3 regions of the Micromonospora sp. L5 genome follow, and region 1 is predicted to be linked to each of the others. Evidence: riboswitches for the same ligand, from Rfam matches in the RefSeq annotation. Region 1 holds a riboswitch; each other region holds the start of a gene.
The links. A riboswitch is a leader RNA that binds a small molecule or an ion and turns the genes downstream of it on or off. The one in region 1 is predicted to bind cyclic di-AMP.
Positions count from the first base shown of each region.

Region 1 (7,365 bases):
CCCGGCTCAGTTCGTGCCGGCGCAGCGCCCCGGCGAGCGGGCCCAGGGTCGGGCCCTGCTCGGCCAGGTCGAGCATCGAGGGCTGGTACGCGTCGGACACGCAGCCGATCGTACCCCGCTCTCGAACAGGCGTACGACGATCAACGCCGCAGCATCCGGCGGACCTTGCCCGGGACGGCCTGCTTGATCCGCTCCCGGAGCTGCTGCGAGCGCAGCGCGTCGATGGTGGCGGTGAGCGTGGCGTTCTCGTCGCGCAGCCGTTCGATGCGGGTCAGCAGTTCGGCCGGCGTGGTGGCGGCGGCGGGCCGGACGGCCGGCGGGAACACCGTCTCGCCGACCTGCCTGTCGAAGCGCGCGGCGCTGTCGCCGTCGGCGAACGAGGTGCCGAGGTCGTGCTTGCGTAGGAACGCGGTGATGGTCTCGAAGCGGGCCTTGTGGCCGTCGTTGAGCGCTGTGTAGTCGGCCTCCGCGTAGAGGTCGGCGGCGTCCACGTCGGCCGGCACGTCCCGCATGATCCGGTGCGGGATGCCGAAGTAGCGGGCCAGTTCCAGGGTGCGCGAGTCGTGCGCGAACAGGTAGCCGGGCGTGCCCGCCACGAGCGCGGTGATGGTGCCGTGGATGCGGGTGCCGAACGCGAAGTCGTACCCGGACAGGTGCGACATCCAGGTCCACGGGTCGACGAACATGCGCACCTTGTCCTCGGCGAACAGCGGGTGCGAGGTGTGCAGCGGGATGTCGCTGCTCTGGCCCCGGTGCTCGGGCGCGTCGCCGTAGAGCAGGGTGCCGAGCGTGCGCAGGTCCTGCGGCACGTAGCAGAGGTTCGGGTAGCGCTCCTGGTGGTGGCGGACCACCGCGGCCATCGAGCGGACGTACGGGGAGATGGTCAGTGCGACCTTCGAGTCGGCGGTCAGCTCCGGGCGGCTCTTCTCCAACTGGAACGTGTCGCCGTGCAGGAACATCGACGGGCAGCCGATCTGCTCCACGGCGGAGAAGCCCAGCGCGTTGAGGTAGCTCTCGGTCACCTCGCCGCGTACGCCGATGCTGTGCGACCGGTCCAGCACGGCCTTGCAGAACGCGCGGACCGGCTCGTCGATCGGCCGCAGGTACTCGCGGTCGCCGTCGACGTTCGTCTGCACGCCGACGCCGAGCACCACCACCGGGATCTTCAGCCGTTCGATCAGCCGGGTCAGCGGCGTCAGGCGGTGCACGAAGCTGCGGCGGAACGCGTTCGCCAGCGGTACGACGAACACGTCGTGCCGCTCGTTGATCTCGTCGGCGAGCCGCGGGTCGGCCGGAGTGCGTGTCGGTGTGATCTCGGCCGAGGAGGTGGCGAGCAGCTTGTGTGCGGCGTGGCTGAAGACCAGGTTGCCGCTGTTGTCCCCGATCCAGTTGCCGGCGAACGTCTCCTCGGGCGTGAGGACGTCGAACGGGCCCTTGCGGGCGCGGAGCAGGATCCGCTGGTGCATCCGGTTCGCTCACCTTCCGTACGGCACGGCGTGCGGGCGGGAGCCGGGTGGGTGCCCGCGCGTGCAGAACGGAAATCCTATCCGCCGCCCGAGCGGAGCCGAGCGGACGTCGGCTCGCCGGGAACGTCCCGGTTCCCCGGGGTAGGGTGCCCGGAATGACCAGCGCGCCGACCGTCACCCGTGCCCCGCGACTGCCGTCGCTGACCGGATTGCGGTGGATGGCCGCGCTGCTGGTCTTCGGCTTCCACGCCGGGACCATGGGGATCATCGCCGAGCCGCACCTGAAGCCCCTGGTCGACAAGGCGTTCAGCCTGGGCCTGTCCGGCGTCGAGTTCTTCTTCATCCTCAGCGGGTTCGTGCTGGTCTGGTCGTACCGGGACGGGGAGCGCGCGTGGACGTTCCTGCGCCGCCGGTTCGCCAAGATCTACCCGAACCACGTGGTGACGTTCGTCGCGGCGCTGGCCGTAGCGGCCTGGTTCGCCGACCCGGTCGTGCCGTGGGCCGCGATCGCCAACTTCTTCCTGGTCCAGGCGTGGATCCCGCTGGGCGGCTACTTCTACAGCGTCAACAACGTGAGCTGGTCGCTCTCCTGCGAGCTGGCCTTCTACCTGTGCCTGCCGCTCGTGGTGCCGTGGCTGCGCCGGGCCCGTACCGGCGTGCTGCGGACCGTGCTGGTCGCGGCGCCGCTGCTCATCCTGGCGCTGTGGCCCGGCCAGCAGCTCGTGCCGGAGGAGCAGCGGTGGTGGTTCACCCAGATCTTCCCGGTGACCCGGTCGCTGGAGTTCTGGATGGGCGTGGCCGCCGCCGAGCTGATGCGCCGGCACCGCTGGCGCGGACCGAACCTCGCCGTCGCCACCGGGCTCTTCGTCGCCACCTGGGTGGTCGCCGCGCTGTGGATCCCGGCCGAGTTCTGGGCGGCGCTGCTCGCTGTCGCGTACCTGCTGGTCATCGCCGCCGCGGCGGACGCCGACGTGCGCGGCCGCCCCACCCCCTGGCGGTCCCGGGCGATGGTCTGGCTCGGTGAGGTCTCGTTCGCCTTCTACCTGGTGCACGTGCTCGTCATGGTCACTGTGCTGCGGCTGACCGGGCACTGGGGGACCGGGCTGCCCGGCTGGCGCGGCCCGGTCGCGGTGCTCGGCTTCCTGGTGGTCACGCTCGCGCTGGCCGCCGCGCTGCACCGTTGGGTGGAGACACCGATGATGCGCCTGCTCGGCCCGTCCCGCCGGGCCCGCGCGGCGTCGCGCGCACCGGCCGTGCCGGCTCCGCGCGAGCCCGCCGAGGCCGCCACCAGCCCGGCCGCCGACGGCGGCGCGAGGCCCGTCACCGGTCCGGCCGAGGACATCGAGTACGCCGGGCGGCGTCGCCCGGACTGACACGCGCACACGTCCGCCTGTCGATCCGCGACACGCCGTGCGGCGGTGCGTTCGTGGGGGATCGGCGGTAATTTGTACCCGTGCTTCCGATCGCGCTCACCTGCCCCGTGTGGTGGGTGGCGCGCTGGACCGCCCGGATGCTCGCCAGTCTCGCCGTGGTCGTCGCCTGTTCGTTCGGCGCCGCCACGCTGCCGGCCGGTGTCGCCGCTGCCGCCCCGGCTCCGGCGGTCGCCGCCTCGACGTACACGGTCACCGGCGCCTCGACCGCGACGCGGCCGGAGGCCGACCGCGTGGCCGAGCGGCAGGCCGCTCCCGCCGGGGTTCCGGCGCCCGCGCCCCGGGCGGCCGCCCCGGCCGTCGTGGAGCCGGTCCCGGCCGGACGGGCCGTCGCACCGGCCGGCCCGCGGGCCCCGCCCGCCCGCTGACCCGCTCACGGGCCGCGCCCGTTCTCCGCACCCACCGCACGTCATCCCCGCACCCGCCCCGGCGGCCCTCCACCGGCCCGCCCCGGCGAGGTCGTGCGGGTCCTCCCGCCAGGTCCTTCCCGTGAGGTGCCGACCATGTCGCAGACCGCTCTGTACCACTTCCTCACCTCCGTGCCCGAGGCCGCCGCCATCTGGTCCTTCCTCCTGCTGCTCGCCTTGGGCCTGCTCGCCGCGCTCGTCGCCCGGCCCGAACGCGACCCCGCGCCGGAGACCGCCCCCGAGCCGGCCGACGCCGACGCCGCCCGCCGCGACGACCTGATCCGGTACGCCGAGGAGGTGGCGGTGGCCGCCGCCGGGGCCGCCCAGACGGCCCGTCGCCGCCGGGAGCGGTGGCTGGCCGCGCAGGACGAGGCGGACCGGGCCTGGACCGCGTACGACGAGGCGGACGCCGCCGCCCGCCGCCTCGCCGGCGCCGCCGCGCTGGCCGCGCCGCGCACGCCACGAACCCCTGCGGAGTACGCGGCCCGGGAGCGCTGGCTGCGCCACGCCGCCATGACGGCGCACTGGCGGGGCGACCTGACCGCCCGTCAGCTCGCCGACGTGCTGGCGCGCCGCAACGGGTGGGATCCGCGCCGGCACCCGGCCGAGCAGGAGATCGTGCTGGCCCGCACCGTCAGGGACGGGCGCCGGGCCGGATGGGAGAGCGCCGCCGCGCGGGAGCGGGCGGCCTGGCGGGACGCGGAACTGGCCGCCGAGGCCGCCCGGACGCTCGCGGCCGAGGCGTACGCGGCCACCGTGGCGCTGCGGCCCGCCCCGGCGTACCGGAGCGCGACGCCGAGCGCCCAGCCGGTGCCCGCGTCGGTCCGTAACGCCCGCTGGCGCCCGGCCCGGGTCGGCTGAGACGGCCGTCTCGACCGAATCGTTACCCGGAACGTGGTGAGCCCGGTCACCCGGGCCGCCGAAACGGGCGCCGGGCGCAGAACGGGTCATCGAGTATCGCGATTGCCGGCCGGGTGGTCGCCGTCTGTCCGCTTTCCGCCGCCGGGCGCCGTCGAAACTGCTTGTCCCATTGAGTGAAGTCAGTAACCGGGTGTTCCGAAATCCGTTACCACGGATCACGTTTACGCAGGTGGGAGCGCTTGGCAGGGGGCATACCCACCGGTAGTGTCGGCGCGTCCGATGCGGTAATCGATCGCCGACGGCGACGCCGCACCGACCCGCCTAATCGTGTTCCACGAACCGGGGACCCATGAGCACCATCGGGGTGAATCCGCGAGCCCACGGCCCGCGGTAGGGCGTACTTCCCGCCCGAATCCGTCAGCTAACCCGGTCGGCGGCCACGGAAGGAGTACCCCGCGTGCCCACCCCTCGATCGTCCCCCCGCCTCCACGGCGAAGCGGTGCCCGCGCGCGCCTGACGCGCGACCGGCAACCGCCCCCTGGGCGCCCGGCATCACGGGCGTTCCCGATCCCCCGGCCATCCGGCCCCGCCAGCACGTGTGAGTTCCTCCGCGTGCCGGGCCGGCGTGTGCCGCTCACGCCCCGTGGAGGATTTCGTGAAGCACCACCTGAAGCGTCAGCTGCGACGGATCGTCACCGAACGCCCGTACCAGATCATCGCCGGATCGGCCGCCGCGCTCGTGCTGGCCGCCGGCGCCGGAACCGTCGCCACCGCCGGTGACGACGCCCCGGTCCAGGAGAACACCGCCGCGGTCGCCGACCTCGGCGCCGCCCGCCTCGGCGAGCAGCCCGCCAGCCGCAGCGAGGCCCGCATCGCCGTACCGCAGGCGTCGCCCAGCGCCTCCGCCTCGCCCAGCGCGTCGCCGAGCGCCTCCCCGTCCGCGAAGGCCGCTGCCGACCCGGACACCACGCCCAAGGCCAAGCCGAAGCCGCCGTCGAGCAAGTCGCTCGACTACGACTACCAGGCCCAGATCAACTACTTCTACTGCGGCCCGGCCGCCGTGCGCAACGCGCTCAGCGCCGCCGGCATCGAGCGCAGCCAGGACGCGCTCGCCGGCCCCCTCGGCACCACCGAGATGGGCACCAACTCGGCCGAGGACACCACCCGCGTGCTCAACCAGCAGGTCAAGGGCAACCCGTACCGGACCCGCATGATTCCCGGCTCGGCCACCCCGGCCCAGATGGACCGCCTCCAGGCCGACGTGGTCGAGGCGATCAGCAACGGCCGCGGGGTCGTCGCGAACGTCGCCGGTACGGCCACCGACACCAACGGCGGCTGGCACTCGTTCCCTGGTGGCCACTACGTCGCGGTGGTCGGCTACAAGGACGACGGCCGGACCGTACGGATCGCCGACTCGGCCGACCCGTCGCTGCCCTCGTACTGGATCACCACGATCGACCTGGCGCACTGGATCGCCAGCCGCGGCTACTCCGCCTGACCGTCCCGCACACCCGAAGGCCGGCACCCCACCCGGGGTGCCGGCCTTCCCCGTCTCGCCCGGTCCTGGCGCGGCCCTCACGCCGCCTTGGCGCGCGCCGATCTTGGACTTGTGGCGCCCAGTTTGTCTGGCTCGCCCGCTATGGAAGGTGCCATAACTCCAAGATCGACGGTGAGGGCGGAGTGTGGGCGGCCGGAGCCGGGGCGAGGGGGCGCCAGGGGCGAGGACGGCGCGGGGCGAGGGCCGCGCGCGGGGGCGAGGACGGGGCGGGGGCGAGGGCGGCGCGGGGGCGAGGGCGGACCGGGGGCGGGGTGTGGGCGAGCCGGGGCGAGGGTGGGGCGGGTCGGCGGGTTCGGTCTCGCGTGTCCGGGGCGGGCGGTGGCAGACTGCGCCAATGGGCGATGCGACGGGGAAGCGGCACCTGATTCTCCTGCACGGCATGGGTGCCACAGGCGAGGTGTGGCTGCCCTGGGCGCCGCTGCTGGAACGCCGCTGGCCCGGCCGCTGGCTCGCCCCCGACCTGGCGGGTCACGGCTGGTCGCCGCCGCTCGACGGCTACTCGTTCGAGGCCCTGGCCCAGCGCGTGGTCGACGGGCTCGGCCCGGTCCGGCTCGGCCCCGAGGACCGGCTGGTGCTGCTCGGGCACTCGCTCGGCGGGGTGGTGGCGCTGGCGCTCGCGGCCCGGCAGCGAGGGCTTCCGGTCGACGCGGTGGTCGGGCTCGGCATCAAGGCGGTCTGGTCCCCGGCCGAGCTGGCGAAGTCGGCGGAACTGGCCGCCCGGCCGGTCACCTGGTTCGCCACCCGTGACGAGGCGGCCCGCCGCTACCTGCGCGTGTCCGGGCTCGCCGGGCTGTTCGCCCCGGACCATCCGGTGGTGGAGGCGGGGCTGCGGCGGGAGGACGGCCGCTGGCGGCTCGCCATGGACCCGGCGGCGTTCGCGGTCGGGGAGCCCCGGCTGCCGGTGCTGCTGGCCGCCACCGACGTGCCGGTGCTGCTGGCCCGGGGCGAGCTGGACCCGATGGTGACCGACGCGCAGCTCAAGGAACTGGGCGTGCCGGTGGCCACGCTGCCCGGGCTGGGCCACAACGCGCACGTCGAGGACCCGGAGGCGGTGCTCGCCCTGCTCGACCCGTACCTCTGAGCGGGCGAGCCGGCCCGCGACGGGCCGCCCGCGTTTCTAGCCAGCCGCGCGCGGCGCCGGGACCGCCCAGTCGGGTTCCAGCTCCCGGCGGGCGGCGGACAGGAACGCCTCGGCGTAGGCGTCGGCGGGGAAGTCGCCCAGGTAGCGGGTCCGCGCCGTCCAGCGCTGCGCCGCCTTCGGGTCGGCGTCCAGCAGGTCGGTGAGCACCTCGTCCACGTTGGACATGTCACGCCGCAGCACGTAGCCGGACGCCGCGAGCGGGAACCGCTCGACGAAGTGCTCGCCGTCGGCGCCGGTGTCGGTGACCGCGTACGGCTTGCCGGAGTAGAGCCAGTCGGAGATGACCCCTGACACGTCGGAGACCAGCGCGTCGGCGCGGTTGACGCACTCGGTGAGCGTCAGCTCGCGGGCCGCGGCGGCGCCCCACAGGTGCGGCCGGCCGGTCTTCGCCCGGTCCGCGGCGAGCAGTTCGGTGAGCCGGGCGAGCTGGCGGGCCGAGGCCGGGTTCTTGCCGGTGTACGGGTGGGCGCGCAGGATCACCGCGGCGCCCCTGTCGATCAAC
Region 1 covers NC_014815.1:2,250,361-2,257,725, forward strand. The annotation lists gene ML5_RS10910 (alpha-ketoglutarate-dependent dioxygenase AlkB) at 1-100, opposite strand, end outside; gene ML5_RS10915 (polysaccharide pyruvyl transferase family protein) at 141-1,466, opposite strand; gene ML5_RS10920 (acyltransferase) at 1,622-2,839, shown strand; gene ML5_RS10925 (hypothetical protein) at 2,920-3,264, shown strand; gene ML5_RS10930 (hypothetical protein) at 3,400-4,164, shown strand; cyclic di-AMP (ydaO/yuaA leader) riboswitch at 4,473-4,615, shown strand; gene ML5_RS10935 (C39 family peptidase) at 4,808-5,662, shown strand; gene ML5_RS10940 (alpha/beta fold hydrolase) at 6,057-6,803, shown strand; gene ML5_RS10945 (CDP-glycerol glycerophosphotransferase family protein) at 6,840-7,365, opposite strand, start outside.

Region 2 (7,365 bases), 3.2 Mb from region 1:
CGGCTACGATCCGCGCCGCAACGCGCTGGCCCGGCAGAACTCGATCGACAGGTGGAACTACATCCGCGACGGCATGGTCAAGCTCGGCTACCTGACGCCGCAGCAGGCGGCGGATCTCGCGTACCCGGACACGGTCCGGCCGATCGACAAGGACGCGGGCCGCTCCGACCTGGACCGGCCGACCGGCCTGGTGGTCAACCATGTGCTCGCCGAGCTGCGCGAGACCGAGCCGTTCCGCGGCAAGCCGGACGAGGTGATCCGCGACGGCGGCTACCGGATCGTCACCACGATCGACAAGCGCGTGCAGGACGCGGCCGAGGCGGCGGCGGACATCCGCCGCGACACCGCGCCGCAGGCGGTACGCAGCCAGCCGCGCAACTGGCAGGCCGCGCTGGTGGCGGTGGAGCCGGGCACCGGCCGGGTGCTCGGCTACTACGGCGGCGACAAAGGCTCGGGCGCGGACTACGCCGGCTGGTACTACGACGAGAACGGCGAGACCCGCGGCTTCGGCCAGCATCCGCCGGGGTCGTCGTTCAAGGTGTACGACCTGGCCGCCGCCGTACGCGACGGGATCTCGGTGAAGCAGCGGTTCGACTCGCCGGACACCAAGGAGTTCCCCGCCTCGGGGCGGACGAAGGGCAGCGCAGCCGGGCCGATCCGCAACGCGGAGCGCGCGCCCTGCCAGCCGGACTGCGCGCTCTGGGAGGCCACTGTCGCGTCGCTGAACGTGACCTACTTCGAGCTGACCGAGAAGCTGGGCACCGCCAAGGTGATCGAGACCGCGCGGCAGGCCGGCGTGGAGTCGATGTGGGAGACGGTGCGGGGCAATCCCCGGCCGCAGCGCGTCGACCTGCGCAGCGACCCGGCCGACGAGGTGGCGAAGCGGTTCTCCACCGAGGTCGGGATCGGGCAGTACGGCATCACCGTGCAGGACCACGCGAACGGGATGGCGACGTTCGCGGCCGGCGGCAAGCGTGCCGACGCGCACTTCGTCCGGTCGGTGACCAAGGACGACGAGGAGGTGTGGACCGAGCAGCTCCGTACGACGGACCTGGGCCTGGACCGGGAGGCGATCGACCAGCTCGACTGGACGCTGCGCCGCGTGCGGGCCGCCGAGCTGGGCAACGGCTGGGACTCCGCCGGGAAGACCGGCACCTGGCAGGCCGGGCAGAGCACCACGCAGAACGTGCACACCTGGATGGTCGGCTGGACCGGCGCGCTCGCCTCGGCCGTCTGGCTGGGCACCACCGACGGCAAGCCGCTGCGGACCAGGGGCGGCAGCTACGAGGTGTACGGCTCGACCGGCGCCGCGCCGATCTGGCGGCAGTTCATGACCCGGGCCACCGCGGCCATGAAGCTCGACCCGGACAAGTACCGCTTCGGTCAGCCGAAGTTCCCCGGCGAGACCCCGGAGCCGACCCGGTCGGCGCCTCCGCCGGCGACCACCGCCGCGCCGACGCCGTCGGAGTCGCCGAGCCCGAGCCCGTCCTCGTCGAGCCCGAGCCCGGACCCGACCGGGCGGCCGACCTCGCGGCCGACGCTGACGCCGTCGCTGCCGCCGCTGCCCACCGTGTCGCCGACGCGGACCCGCGGCCCACGCTGACCCGGCCGGGCGGCGGTCCGGCCGCCGCCCGGCCGCGCTGACGGCGGCCTCGCGTCTATGCGCGCCATTCGCACACAGCGGCAACGTCCGCAATTTGCACCGGCGTCCATCCACCGTCGGCGATGTTCGCCCTGATCAGGGCCTATTGAAGATCATGGTTGCCTAAATCGGCGCGCGCGGCGGCGCGCCCGACTGTCAGCCGTTGCCCAGGTCACCCATTGCTCCGGGCTCGGGCGGCGTGTGATTGTGCACCAGCGAGCCGCCGACCCCCGGCGAATCGCGACGGTCGATCTGTCGACCCGGAGCCACGCCGGCAGCTCCGGTGACCGGCCGTCACCCTGCCTCGCACCACCGCGCCGCCCGTCCCCACCGGGCTCCGTGCGGCGCGCCTGTAGAACAGGAGCAAACCCCCGTGAAACTCTCACCTCGCCTCGCCGCGCTCACCGGCGCGGCCGCGGCCGGCCTGCTCGCCGCAGGCACCGCCGCCGCCGTGCAGGCCGCGCCACCCGGACCCGCCGCCCCCGACCCGGCGCAGGCCCGCGCGACCGCCGCCGACTCGGCCCGCGCCCTGGTCGCGAACCGCCCCGCCTACCTGCAGGCCGGCTCCGACGACGCGTTCGTCCAGAAGCCGGTCATCTCCTCCGAGGGCACCCAGTACGTGCCCTACGAGCGCACCTACAAGGGCCTCCCGGTGGTCGGCGGCGACTTCGTGCTCGCCACGGACTCGGCCGGCAACCTGAAGTACGCCTCGGTCGCCCAGCAGCGGCCCATCGGCGCCCTCGCCACCACGCCCGCGCTGACTCCGGCCGCCGCCGCGAAGACGGCGCGCGCCCAGCTCAAGACCGTGAACGCGGTCGAGGGCACCACGCTCGTGGTCTACACGCTCGGCGCCGCACCGGCGCTGGCCTGGGAGACCACTGTTCGCGGCACCGGCGCGGACGGGCCGAGCCGGCTCACCGTCGACGTCGACGCCCGCACCGGCGCGGTCCTGCGCAAGCAGGAGCACGTCGTCCGCGGCACCGGCACCGGCGCCTGGAACGGGCCCAGCCCGCTTACGCTCAACACCACCCAGTCGGGCTCCACGTACACCATGAAGGACCCGACCGTCACCAACCTGAGCTGCCAGGACGCGGCCAACAACACCACGTTCAGCGGCTCCGACGACGTGTGGGGCAACGGCACCGCCACCAACAAGGAGACCGGCTGCGTGGACGCGTTGTTCTCCGCGCAGACCGAGCACAAGATGCTCGCCCAGTGGCTGGGCCGCAACGGCGCCAACGGCAACGGCGGCTACTGGCCGATCCGGGTGGGCCTCAACGACCAGAACGCCTACTACGACGGCAGCCAGGTGCAGATCGGCAAGAACACCGCCGGCCAGTGGATCGGCTCGCTGGACGTGGTGGCGCACGAGATCGGCCACGGCATCGACGACAACACCCCGGGCGGCATCTCCGGCGGCGGCACCCAGGAGTTCGTGGCCGACACGTTCGGCGCGGCCACCGAGTGGTTCGCCAACGAGCCGTCCAGCTACGACGCGCCCGACTTCCTGGTCGGCGAGAAGATCAACCTGGTCGGCTCCGGCCCGATCCGCAACATGTACAACCCGTCGGCGCTCGGCGACCCGAACTGCTACTCCAGCAGCATCCCGTCGACCGAGGTGCACGCCGCGGCCGGCCCGGGCAACCACTGGTTCTACCTGCTCGCCAACGGCAGCAGCCCGACCAACGGGCAGCCGTCCAGCTCGACCTGCAACGGCAGCAGCGTGACCGGCCTGGGCATCCAGAAGGCCATGAAGATCATGTACAACGGCATGCTGCTGAAGACCTCGTCCTCGTCGTACCTGAAGTACCGGACCTGGACGCTGCAGGCGGCGAAGAACCTCTACCCGGGCAGCTGCGCGGAGTTCAACACGGTCAAGGCGGCCTGGGACGCGGTGAGCGTGCCGGCCCAGTCCGGTGACCCGACCTGCGCCGGCGGCACCCCGACGCCCACCCCGAGCACCACGACCACCCCGCCGTCGGGCGGCTGCTCCGGCAACAAGCTCGCCAACCCGGGCTTCGAGTCCGGCAACGTGAGCTGGAGCGCCTCGTCCGGCGTCATCACCACCGACAGCGGCCAGGCCGCGCACGGCGGCTCGTACAAGGCGTGGCTGGACGGGTACGGCTCGTCGCACACCGACACGCTCAGCCAGTCGGTGACGATCCCGGCCGGATGCCGGGCGACGTTGAGCTTCTGGCTGCACATCGACAGCGCGGAGTCGACCACCAGCACCGCGTACGACAAGCTCACCGTCAAGGCGGGCAGCACCACGCTGGCCACGTACTCCAACCTGAACAAGGCCACCGGCTACGTGCAGCGGTCCTTCGACATCTCGTCGCTCGCAGGCACCACGGCGACCATCTCGTTCAGCGGCGTGGAGGACAGCTCGTTGCAGACGTCCTTCGTCGTCGACGACACCGCGGTCACCCTGAGCTGACCGTGGCGTGCGCGGCCGGTCGTCGTCCTCCCGGCGGCCGGCCGCCTCGCCGTGTCAGGACCGGCGTCCCGCCGTGTCGGGCCGGCCGTTTCGCCGTGTCAGGCCCGGCGCGCGCCCTGGGACGCGGTGCCGCGGTCGCGGTGGATCCGCGCGGCCGCCTCGTGCATCGCGCGGCCGAACAGCTCGGCCTGGTCGCCCATGCTGCCGAGCCGGGCGGCGAGCGCGTCGGCGTCGGCCCGCGCCGACGCGCTGACCCGGGCGTCCAGCTCGGACAGCGCGGCGTTGGCGGCGGTGACGAAGTGTCCGCAGAGGACGTCGAAGGGCTCGCCGGCCAGCTCCGGGTCGATCGTCACGGAATCCAGCCGGCCACCCTGGACGGCGACCGCGCGGACCCGGCCGCCGGCGGCCGTGCCCTCGGCGCGCAGCAGGTCGCCGGGCTCGCCGTCGGCGTGCGCCGAGGCCCGGGAGCGCATCGCGGTGAGCGCCTGCTGCGTGCGGGTCAGCAGCTCGTCGATGCTCGCGGCCGCCGAGAACGGGTCGTTGGTCATATCCGCGCTTTCTTCACGTCTTAGCCGAGCATCGTGACACTAGCAACCGCCTCCGACGAATCGCGGTCACCGCCGTCGCGGACCGTCTCCCGGACGCCGGGAGCAGGCCGGACACCGTCGACGCGGCGTGTCGCGGACGGGGCGGACGCCCGGCCGGGGTCGCCCCGGCCGGGCGTTCTCGGACCGCTGTCAGCCCAGCCGCAGCCGCTGACCGGGGAAGATCAGGCCGGGGTCGTCGCCGACCACTGCGCGGTTGCGCTCGTGCAGGGCGCGCCAGCCGCCGTCGACGCGCTGCGTCACGGCGATCTCCGACAGCGTGTCCCCACGCCGGACCAGGTACGTCCCGGCGCCGGACGACGGCTGCGGCGCCACTGTCGTCGTAGCGCGCTCCGGCGCGGCCCTGCGGGTGGCCGCCCGCTCCGGCGCGGCCTCGCGCGTGGCGGCCCGCTTCGGGGCCGCCTTTGTGGTGGCCCGCTCGGACCGGGTCGCCGCGCTCGCCGAGCCGCCCTTCTTGCCGCAGACCGGCCACGCGCCGATGCCCTGGCCGCGCCGCACCTTCTCCGCGACGGCGATCTGCTCGGACCGGCTGGCCAGGTCGGCGCGCGCGGCGTACTTCTTGCCGCCGTAGCCGTTCCAGGTGGCGCGGGAGAACTGGAGCCCGCCGTAGTAGCCGTTACCGGTGTTGATCTTCCAGTTGCCGCCCGACTCGCAGCGCGCTACCGCGTCCCAGTTGACGCCCGCGCTGGCCGGAGCGGCCGGGCCGAACAGGCTCGCGGCGCCGACGGCGGCGCCGGCCAGGACCGCTCCGAGGGCGGTACGGCGGCTTCGGGCTGAGTATTCAGTTGCCATGTGGATTCCTCCACGCCGACGAGGTGAGCTGTCGGGTTCGGGCCGAGGAGCCCGGCCGCCGGTGGCGGCTTCACCCCGAGGTGACGATGCACCGTGGAACGTGTGGTTCCCCCGCTCCCGCGCGAGGTCCGGTTACCGGGGACGGCGGCGGGATTTGGCGTTTCCGGCCCGCGGTGTCCGCGTCTGCGAACGAAACCGACGCTAGGAGCGATTTGCGACGATCGTCCACTTCTTGTGACGCTCTTCACCCGGCCGGGCTACCGGCGGCGGCGCTACGGTGGCAGGGCCAGGCAAGATCACGGGAGGGCTTGACGGATGACCGATCACGGACACGAGCTGACCTTCGGCGGCTTCATCACCCCCGCCGCCGGGCAGCCCGACCAGGTCGTGGCGCTGGCCCGGCTGTGCGAGCAGGTCGGACTGGACCTGGTCACGTTCCAGGACCATCCCTACCAGCCGGGCTTCCTGGACACCTGGACGCTGATGTCCTACGTGGCCGCGGCGACCGAACGCATCCGCCTGGCCGGAAACGTCCTCAACCTGCCGTTGCGCCAGCCGGTGGTGCTGGCCCGCAGCGTCGCCAGCCTGGACCTGCTCACCGGCGGCCGGGTCGAGCTGGGACTCGGCGCGGGCGCGTTCTGGGACGCGATCGAGGCGGCGGGCGGGCGGCGCCTGTCCCCCGGCGCCGCCGTCGACGCCCTCGACGAGGCGATCCGGGTGATCCGCGAGGTCTGGGACACCGGCAGCCGCGGCATGATCCGTGTCGACGGCGAGCACTACCGGGTGGTCGGCGCCAAGCGCGGCCCGGCGCCCGCGCATCCGGTCGGCATCTGGGTCGGCGCCTACAAGCCGCGCATGCTGCGCCTGGTGGGCCGCGCCGCGGACGGCTGGCTGCCGTCCCTGTCGTACCTGCCCAAGGGCCCCGACGAGCTGCCCGCCCTGAACGCGCTCGTGGACGAGGGCGCCCAGGCCGCCGGGCGCGACCCGGCCGCGATCCGCCGCATGCTCAACGTGACCGGCACGTTCGCCCGCTCGTCGGCCGGTTTCCTGACCGGGCCGCCGGAGCAGTGGGTGGAGGAACTGGCCGGGCTCACCCTGGAGCACGGCATCACCACGTTCATCCTCGGCAGCGACGAGCCGCGCGCGATCCAGATCTTCGGCCAGGAGGTGGCCCCCGCGGTCCGGGAGCTGGTCGCCGCCGAGCGCGCCACGCCCGCCGGCGGCGCCCGGGAGGCCGCCGACGAGCCGACCACCGCCGGCGGCCCGAGCACGCTCCGCGTCACCCCCACCCCCGACCCGGGGGTACGCCTGAGCGCGCGCCGCCCGTGGGACGAGTCCACCCGCCCGAGCGCCCCGCCGCCGCCGGCCGGACACGTCTACCCGGCCCGGGGACAGGCCGCCGGGCAGCACCTGGTGGACGTGCACGACCACCTGCGCCAGGAGCTGGCCCAGGTGCGCGACCTGCTGGAACAGGTCAAGCAGGGCTCGGTCTCGCCGGGCCGGGCGCGGGCCGCGCTCAACGAGATGACCATGCGGCAGAACAACTGGACGCTCGGGGCGTACTGCGCGGCCTACTGCACGATGGTCACCCAGCACCACGGTCTGGAGGACGCCTCGGTCTTCCCGCACCTGCGCCGCTCAGAGGCCGGGCTGGCCGCGGTGCTGGACCGCCTCGAGGAGGAGCACGTGGTGATCCACGGGGTGGTGGAGAGCGTCGACCGGGCGCTCGTGGAGCTGGTCCGGCGGCCCGGCGACTTCACGCAGCTCCAAGAGGCGGTGGACCTGCTCACCGACACGCTGCTGTCGCACCTGTCGTACGAGGAGCACCAGATCGTCGAGCCGCTGGCCCGGCACGGGTTCTTCCCCGGCCAGCTGTGAGGTAGCTGACT
Region 2 covers NC_014815.1:5,457,105-5,464,469, reverse strand. The annotation lists gene ML5_RS25100 (transglycosylase domain-containing protein) at 1-1,603, shown strand, start outside; gene ML5_RS25095 (M4 family metallopeptidase) at 2,016-4,079, shown strand; gene ML5_RS25090 (YbaB/EbfC family nucleoid-associated protein) at 4,178-4,627, opposite strand; gene ML5_RS25085 (transglycosylase family protein) at 4,817-5,476, opposite strand; cyclic di-AMP (ydaO/yuaA leader) riboswitch at 5,475-5,646, opposite strand; gene ML5_RS25080 (LLM class flavin-dependent oxidoreductase) at 5,792-7,354, shown strand.
Region 2: it holds a riboswitch for cyclic di-AMP, as region 1 does, so the genes downstream of both, ML5_RS25085 (transglycosylase family protein) here and ML5_RS10935 (C39 family peptidase) in region 1, are expected to answer to the same signal.

Region 3 (7,365 bases), 1.5 Mb from region 1:
TCAACGGCCTGGCCGCGTCCTACCCGGACCACGGCTGGGACGCCACCGAGAAGCGCCTCGTCGAGGCCGGCGTCTTCGAGGGCTGAGCGCTCTCACCCGCACCACCGCGACCGCCCGCCGGGATCACCCCGGCGGGCGGTTTCGCGTCTGCTCCTGCGGCAACAGCGTCACCTCGCCCGTGGCCAGGTCGTAGAGCGCGCCCTCCACTGCCAGCTCACCTGCGTCCACCGGCCCGGCCAGCCGGTCGTCGCGGCGCAACGCCGCCACCGTGCGCCGGACGTGGCGGCGGATCGCCAGCGGATGCGCGTCCGGGTCGTCCACCCCGACGTCGGTGACCGCCGGGGCGATCCGGTCCACCACGTACGCCAGGTCCCCGCCGGGCCGCCGTCCGGTGCGCAGCGCCTCGACGGTCGAGCCGACCGCGCCGCAGCGCTCGTGGCCCAGCACCATCACCAGGCGTACGCCCAGCTGCTCCACCACGTACTCGATCGAACCCCGGACGGCCCGGTCCAGCACGTGCCCGCCGGTGCGGATCACGCAGATCGAACCGAACGTCTGGTCGAAGATCGCCTCCAACGGCACCCGGGAGTCGATACAGCCCAGCACGACCGCGTACGGCTGCTGGTCGCCGGAGGCCACCGCCGCGGCGGCGGTGACGTCGTGCCCGTGCACCGGCTGCCCGCTGACGAAACGGCGGTTGCCGGAGAGCAGCTCGGCCAGCGCGGCGCGCGGGCTGGTGGACGGCATGCCTCCCAGCCTGGTCACCGATCCGACCTCGTGGGGCCGGACGGGAATCTTCTCTCCGGGCCGGTTGCCGTGGTCTCATGGCGGGTAACGCCGGTGTCACCGCCGGGTCATCCGGTGGACATACATCGGCGGGCCCGGGAGGTGGACGATGCCGGACCTGGAACTGCGGCTCCCCGACGACGTACGCCTGCACGTCAGCGTCACCGGGCCGGTCGACGCCGAGGTGACCGCCGTCCTGCTGCACGGCTGGACGCTGGACGGGCGCAGCTGGCACCGTCAGGTCGCCGAGCTGCGGGAACGCTTCGGCGGCCGGGTCCGCCTGGTCACGTACGACGCGCGCGGCCACGGCCGGTCGAGCTGCCTGGCGCTGCGCGACGCCACCCTCGCGCAGCTCGGTGACGACCTGGCGGCGGTGATCGACGAGATCGTCCCGTCCGGTCCGATCGTCCTGGTCGGGCACTCGATGGGCGGGATGACGGTGATGGAGTACGCCCACCGGCACCCCGACCGGTTCGCCGCGCGTACCGCCGGGCTGGTCTTCGTCTCCACCACCGCCGAGGGGCACACGCACACCGCGTACGGCCTCTCCCCCCGGATCACCCGGCTGATCCGCCTGGCCGAGACGACAGGCGCCGGGGTGCTGGCCCGCTGCGGCGGCTGGCGGCCCCCGCACGCGCTGCTGCGCGCGCTGCGCCCGAGCATCCGCTGGATGCTGTTCGGCGACCGCTGCGACCCGGCCGACATCCGGCTTGTCACCTCAGCGGTGGCCCGGGCCACGCTGCGCTCGATCGGCGGTTTCCGCGCCTCGATCGGCGCCCAGCACCGGCTGGAGACGCTCGCCGCGCTCGGCGGGCTGCCGGCCGCCGCGCTGGTCGGGGACCGGGACCGGCTCACCCCGCCGCCCTGCGCCGAGTCGATCGCGGCGGCGCTGCCCACCACGGAGCTGACCGTCTGCCCGGGTGCCGGGCACATGCTCATGATGGAGCGCCCCGACGAGGTGAACGCCGCCCTCGCCGGCGTGCTGGACCGGGTGCTGGCCGGCCGGCCGGCGACCCGCCTCTGAGCGTCTCCCGCTCGCGAGCGGCACTGACGTACGCCACGTGCGCGGCATGCCCCGGCGTGGCGGTTGCCGGCGGCCCGTACCCTCATTCAGCCCGTCGTGCCCTCCGAACACAGGAGCATCCGCGTTGACCGACCAGACCACGCTGGACCGGGAGATCGCCGCCGAGCAGCGCCACCTCGACCGGGTGTACGCCCGGCTGGCCGAACTGCGCCGGTCGGCGGCCGACGCCGAGCGGGAGGGCTACCGGCTGGCCCGGGTCGGCAACTTCGGCGCGCTGGTCGAGCGGGACGCGATGGTCTTCCACGCCGCCCAGCGCCGGCACGTGCTGGACGCCGAGCACGAGGGGCTGGTGTTCGGCCGGCTGGACCTGCGTACCGGGCAGGTGCTGCACGTCGGCCGTCTCGGCGTGCGGGGCGTGGACGCGGAGACGCTGGTGGTGGACTGGCGGGCCCCCGCCGCCGCCGCGTTCTACCAGGCCACGCCCGCCGAGCCGCGCGGTGTGGTGCGCCGGCGCACGATCCAGTCCGCGTCCGAGAAGGTCACCCGGATCGAGGACGACCTGCTGGACCCGGAGGCCGCGCCGCCGGACATGGCGGTGGTCGGTGACGGGGCGCTGCTGGCCACGCTGTCCCGGGCCACCGGCCGGGGCATGCGCGACATCGTCGCCACCATCCAGCGCGAGCAGGACGAGGCGATCCGTTCCCCCGGCAACGGCGTCACGATCGTCTCCGGCGGCCCCGGTACCGGGAAGACGGCGGTGGCGCTGCACCGGGCCGCGTACCTGCTCTACTCCGACCGGGCCCGGTACGCCGGCGGCGGCATCCTGGTGGTCGGCCCGTCCGGCGTGTTCGTCGAGTACATCGCCTCGGTGCTGCCGTCGCTGGGCGAGGAGACCGCCACGCTGCACTCGCTGGGCTCGCTGTTCCCCGGCCTGTCCGCGTCCCGGACCGATCCGCCGGACGTGGCGGCGGTGAAGGGTTCGCTGCGGATGCGCCGGGTGCTGGAACGCGCGGTACGCGACGCGGTGCCGGACTCCCCCGCCGAGCTGCGCCTGCTCTACCGGGGCGAGCTGCTGCGCCTGGAACGCCCCGCGCTGGACGCGATCCGGGACCGGACGCTGGCCCGTGGGGCACGCCGCAACGAGGTACGCCGGGCAGCGTTCGACGCGGTGCTCGCCGCGCTCTACGCGCAGGCCCGCACGCTGCGGGTGGGCCGGCTGCCGGAGCAGCCCGCGTTCGAGGACGAGATCATCGAACGGCCGGAGTTCCGCGAGTTCCTCAAGGCGTGGTGGCCCCGGCTGCACCCGCGGCACGTGCTGGACTGGCTGGCCCGCCCGGACCGGCTGCGCCGCTACGCCGGTGGGATCCTCTCCTCTGCGGAGATCCGGCTGCTCGGCGACGCGTACCGGAGCCTCGCGACCGAAGGGCTGACGGTGGCCGACATCGCGCTGCTGGACGAGCTGGACGCGCTGCTCGGCAAGCCGGTGCGGCGGGCCCGCCCCAAGCGCGACCCGTACCAGCTCGCCGGTGGCGTGCGCGAGCTGAGCACGTACGCCGATCGGCAGCGCGCCGCCCGCGCGGCGGCGCGGGAGCGTCCGGACGACTACCGCGACTACGCGCACGTGGTGGTGGACGAGTCGCAGGACGTCTCGCCGATGCAGTGGCGGATGGTCGGCCGGCGCGGGCGGCTGGCGTCCTGGACGGTGGTCGGTGACCCGGCGCAGACCGCCTGGACCGGCGACCCGCAGGAGCTGGACCGGGCCCGGGACCAGGCGCTGGGCCGGCGCAAGCGGCACCGCTACGAGCTGACCACCAACTACCGCAACTCGGCGGAGATCTTCGCGGTGGCGGCGGCGGAGATCCGCCGTCTCTACCCGGATCTGCCGCTGCCCGACGCGGTGCGGTCCACGGGCGTGCCGCCGGTCGAGCGCACGGTGCCCGCCGCCGACCTGCCGGCGGCCACCGTCGAGGCGGCCGAGGCGCTGCTCGCGCAGGTGGAGGGCACCGTCGGCGTGATCACGCCGGTGCCGCGCCGGGACGAGGTGGCCGGCTGGCTGGGCGGGCTCGGCGCGGGCCGCCTCCAGGTGGTGACCAGCCTCCAGGCCAAGGGCATGGAGTACGACGGCGTGGTGCTGGTGGCGCCGAGCGAGATCCGGGCCGACCCCGGCTCGGGTGTCCGCACGCTCTACGTGGCGCTGTCCCGGGCCACCCAGCGTCTCACCACGCTCGACCCCTCCTGACGGACACCCGACCGTGACCCGGCTGTCACCCATCGTTCAGTTGCATACATAGCGATGTGAACATACATTGGGCCTGGCCGGTACGGGGCAGGAAGGGTGTTGGCGTGGGCGCAGGTCATGACCACAGCGGCGCGGTGACCAACGCGGCGCACCGCCACCGGGGCCGCCTCTGGGCCGCCTTCGCGCTGCTCGCCGCCCTGATGGTGGTCGAGGCGGTGGCCGCCTTCACGACCGGCTCGCTGGCGCTGCTCTCCGACGCCGGGCACATGTTCACCGACGTCCTCGGCATCGGCATGGCCCTCGCGGCGATCACCGCGACCCGCCGCGCCGGCACCGACCCGCAGCGCACGTTCGGGCTCTACCGGCTGGAGGTGCTCGCCGCCCTCGCCAACGCCGTTCTGCTCGGCGCCGTCGCCATCTACGTCCTGGTCGAGGCGGTACGCCGGTTCGGCGAGCCGCCGGAGGTGCTGGCCGGCCCGATGCTCGTGGTGGCGGTGCTCGGCCTGCTCGCCAACATCGTCGCGTTCGCGCTGCTGCGCGCCGGGTCGAAGGAGAGCATCAACCTGCGCGGGGCGTACCTGGAGGTGCTCGGCGACCTGCTCGGCTCGCTCGGCGTGATCGCCGCCGCGCTGGTCATCGCGGCGACCGACTGGTGGTGGGCGGACCCGCTGGTCGCCGTCGGCATCGGCGTGTTCATCCTGCCGCGCACCTGGCGGCTCGGCCGGGCCGCGCTGCGCATCCTGGTGCAGGCCGCGCCGGAGCACCTGCAGGTCACCGCCGTGCACGACCGGCTGGCCGCCGTACCGGGCGTGGCCGAGGTGCACGACCTGCACGTCTGGACGCTCACCTCGGGCATGGAGGTGGCCTCGGCGCACCTGACCACCGATCCGGGCGTGGACCCGGGCGTGGTGCTGGCCGCCGCGCGGGCCGCCCTGCACGAGGACTTCTCCATCGATCACGCCACGTTGCAGGTCGAACCCGGAGCGTCGGCCGGAGTGTGCGGACAGACCGAGTGGTGATTAGGACACACTTAAATCACTGTGGCTAATGTAGTCTTATGCCGGTTTTGCCCCGCCTAGTGGCACTGCTCCACGGAGCCGTGCCCGGGCAGCGCCGGTAGTCTCGGTCGCGGCCGCACCCGCGGGCGCCACCCGGCCCCGGTGGGGCGGCCGTCGCCTAATCGTCCGCAGGGACGAGCCGGGGAACCACGTACGTGGGGTGCATCCGCGTCAGCGGTAGGGATCTTCCGTCCCGAACCCGTCAGCTAACCCGGTCGGCGTTGACGGAAGGACGTGTGAATGCCCCCAGTGGCACCTGTACGACGGACGGCCGCCCGGTTGGCGGCCCTGCTCGTCGCGACGCTGACCCTCGGCGTCGCGACCGTTCCGGTCTCCCCCGCCTCGGCGGCGCCGGCGACCGGCCTGCTCGCCGCAGCGCCCGGCGACGACGAGGGTGGCACTCCCGAACTGCGTGCCCAGCTCGACGCGGCCAGCAAGGGCTGGCTGGAGGCGAAAGCCGCGCTGAACCGGTCGGTGAGCCGCCAGAAGCAGCTGAACGAACAACTCAAGACGGTCGGCGCCGAGCTGGCCGTACGCGACGCCAAGGTCGGCGAGATCGCCGCCGTGGCGTACCGCAACGGCCGTCTGGGGACCGCCGGGGCGCTGCTCGGCAGCAGCAGCCCGGAGGGCTTCATGGACCGGGCCGCCGCGCTGGAGCAGGTCGCCGCGCACGAGGACCGTACGCTGCGCGACCTGATCACCACCCGGGACGAGGCCACCCGCACCCGCGCCCAGCTCGACGGAGAGATCCGCGAGCAGCGCAAGCAGGTGACGGTGATGGCCAAGCGCAAGGAGCAGGCCGAGCGCGCCCTGGAGGTGGCGAACGACCGGGCCTCGCGCAGCAGCAGCGGCGGTGGCAGCGTCCAGGGCACCTCCAGCAAGAACGCGAAGCCGGCACCGCGCAACTCGGACGGCTCCTGGCCGTCGGAGTCGTGCAGCGTCAACGACCCGACCCCGGCGAACGGCTGCATCACCCCGCGCACGCTGCACGCGCTGCAACAGGCCAAGGCGGCGGGCTTCACCCGGTACGTCTCGTGCCACCGGCCCAGCGGCTCTGGTGAGCACCCGAAGGGGCGGGCCTGCGACTTCGCCGCGCAGAAGAACGGCTTCGGCGGCGTGGCCACCGGCGGTGACCGGACGTACGGCAACAACCTGGCCGCGTACTTCGTGCGCAACGCCGACCCGCTCGCCGTGCTCTACGTGATCTGGTTCAAGCAGATCTGGCTGCCCAGCAGCGGGTGGAAGTCGTACAGCGGCGGCAACGGCGACCCGTCCAGCGACCACACCAACCACGTGCACCTGTCGGTGTACTGAGCGCGCCCCGAGAGGGCCGGCCGGATCAGGCCGGCCGGCCCTCCAGGGTCGCTCCGAGACGAGCCGCCAGGCCCAGGTGAGCCGCCCGGGCCTGGCGGAACGCGTACCCGAACAGTGGCGCCGGAGCGGTGAGCGTGATCTCCACGTCGATGCGTACCGTGCCGTCCGGCTCGTCGCGCAGCCGGGTGTGGTTGCGGACGGTCGTCGCGGGCTGCTGACGCGCCACTGTGACGACCTCGTCCTCGCCGGCGATCAGCACGTCCGCCTGGTACGTGACCGGGAAGTGCAGCGGGCCGAGTTGCAGCCGGTCGGTGATCGCGTAGCTGGCCAGCGCGCCCGGCCGGGCCGGCAGCTTCCGGACCCGGACGATCAGCGGATGCAGCTCGCCCTGGCGACTCAGGTCACCCAGTAGCGCCACCGCTTCGGCCCGGGTGCACCGGGCCTGCACGGTGTAGCTGAAGCTGTCGCTGCTCTGCAAGCGGGCCCCCTCGCCGTCGTGCGTCGCGACGATCGTCCCGTACCGACGCCGGACTGGCAACGGGTAGAAAGTCCCCTGGCTGCAGGGGGTGTGGACGGCGCGCTCAGGCGCCGGGCAGCACCTCGGGGGTGTCGTCGGCGAACCACGGCTCGGGCGCGCCGAACAGGCCGAGCAGGCCGGTCACCCAGAGCTGCCGGTGCACGAACCGGCTCGGCTCGGTGACCACGAGCTTGACGCCGCTGACCTCGCAGGTCTGGAAGCCGGCGACCATGGCGCTGATGCCGACCGAGTCGATGAACGTGACGAGCCGCATGTTCAGCTCGATCCGCGCGGGGCGGCCCTTGGCGAGCACTTCGGCGATCGCTTCCCGCACCTCGTACGCGGTGTCGACGTCGATCTCCCCACGGGGCGCGATCTGGACGACACCACCCGGCCGCACCGACTTCACGATCGACAGGCTCACGCG
Region 3 covers NC_014815.1:3,752,571-3,759,935, reverse strand. The annotation lists gene ML5_RS17820 (hypothetical protein) at 1-86, shown strand, start outside; gene ML5_RS17815 (carbonic anhydrase) at 124-747, opposite strand; gene ML5_RS17810 (alpha/beta fold hydrolase) at 896-1,810, shown strand; gene ML5_RS17805 (AAA family ATPase) at 1,935-4,049, shown strand; gene ML5_RS17800 (cation diffusion facilitator family transporter) at 4,154-5,068, shown strand; cyclic di-AMP (ydaO/yuaA leader) riboswitch at 5,213-5,343, shown strand; gene ML5_RS17795 (hypothetical protein) at 5,348-6,421, shown strand; gene ML5_RS17790 (SRPBCC family protein) at 6,447-6,899, opposite strand; gene ML5_RS17785 (STAS domain-containing protein) at 7,003-7,362, opposite strand.
Region 3: it holds a riboswitch for cyclic di-AMP, as region 1 does, so the genes downstream of both, ML5_RS17795 (hypothetical protein) here and ML5_RS10935 (C39 family peptidase) in region 1, are expected to answer to the same signal.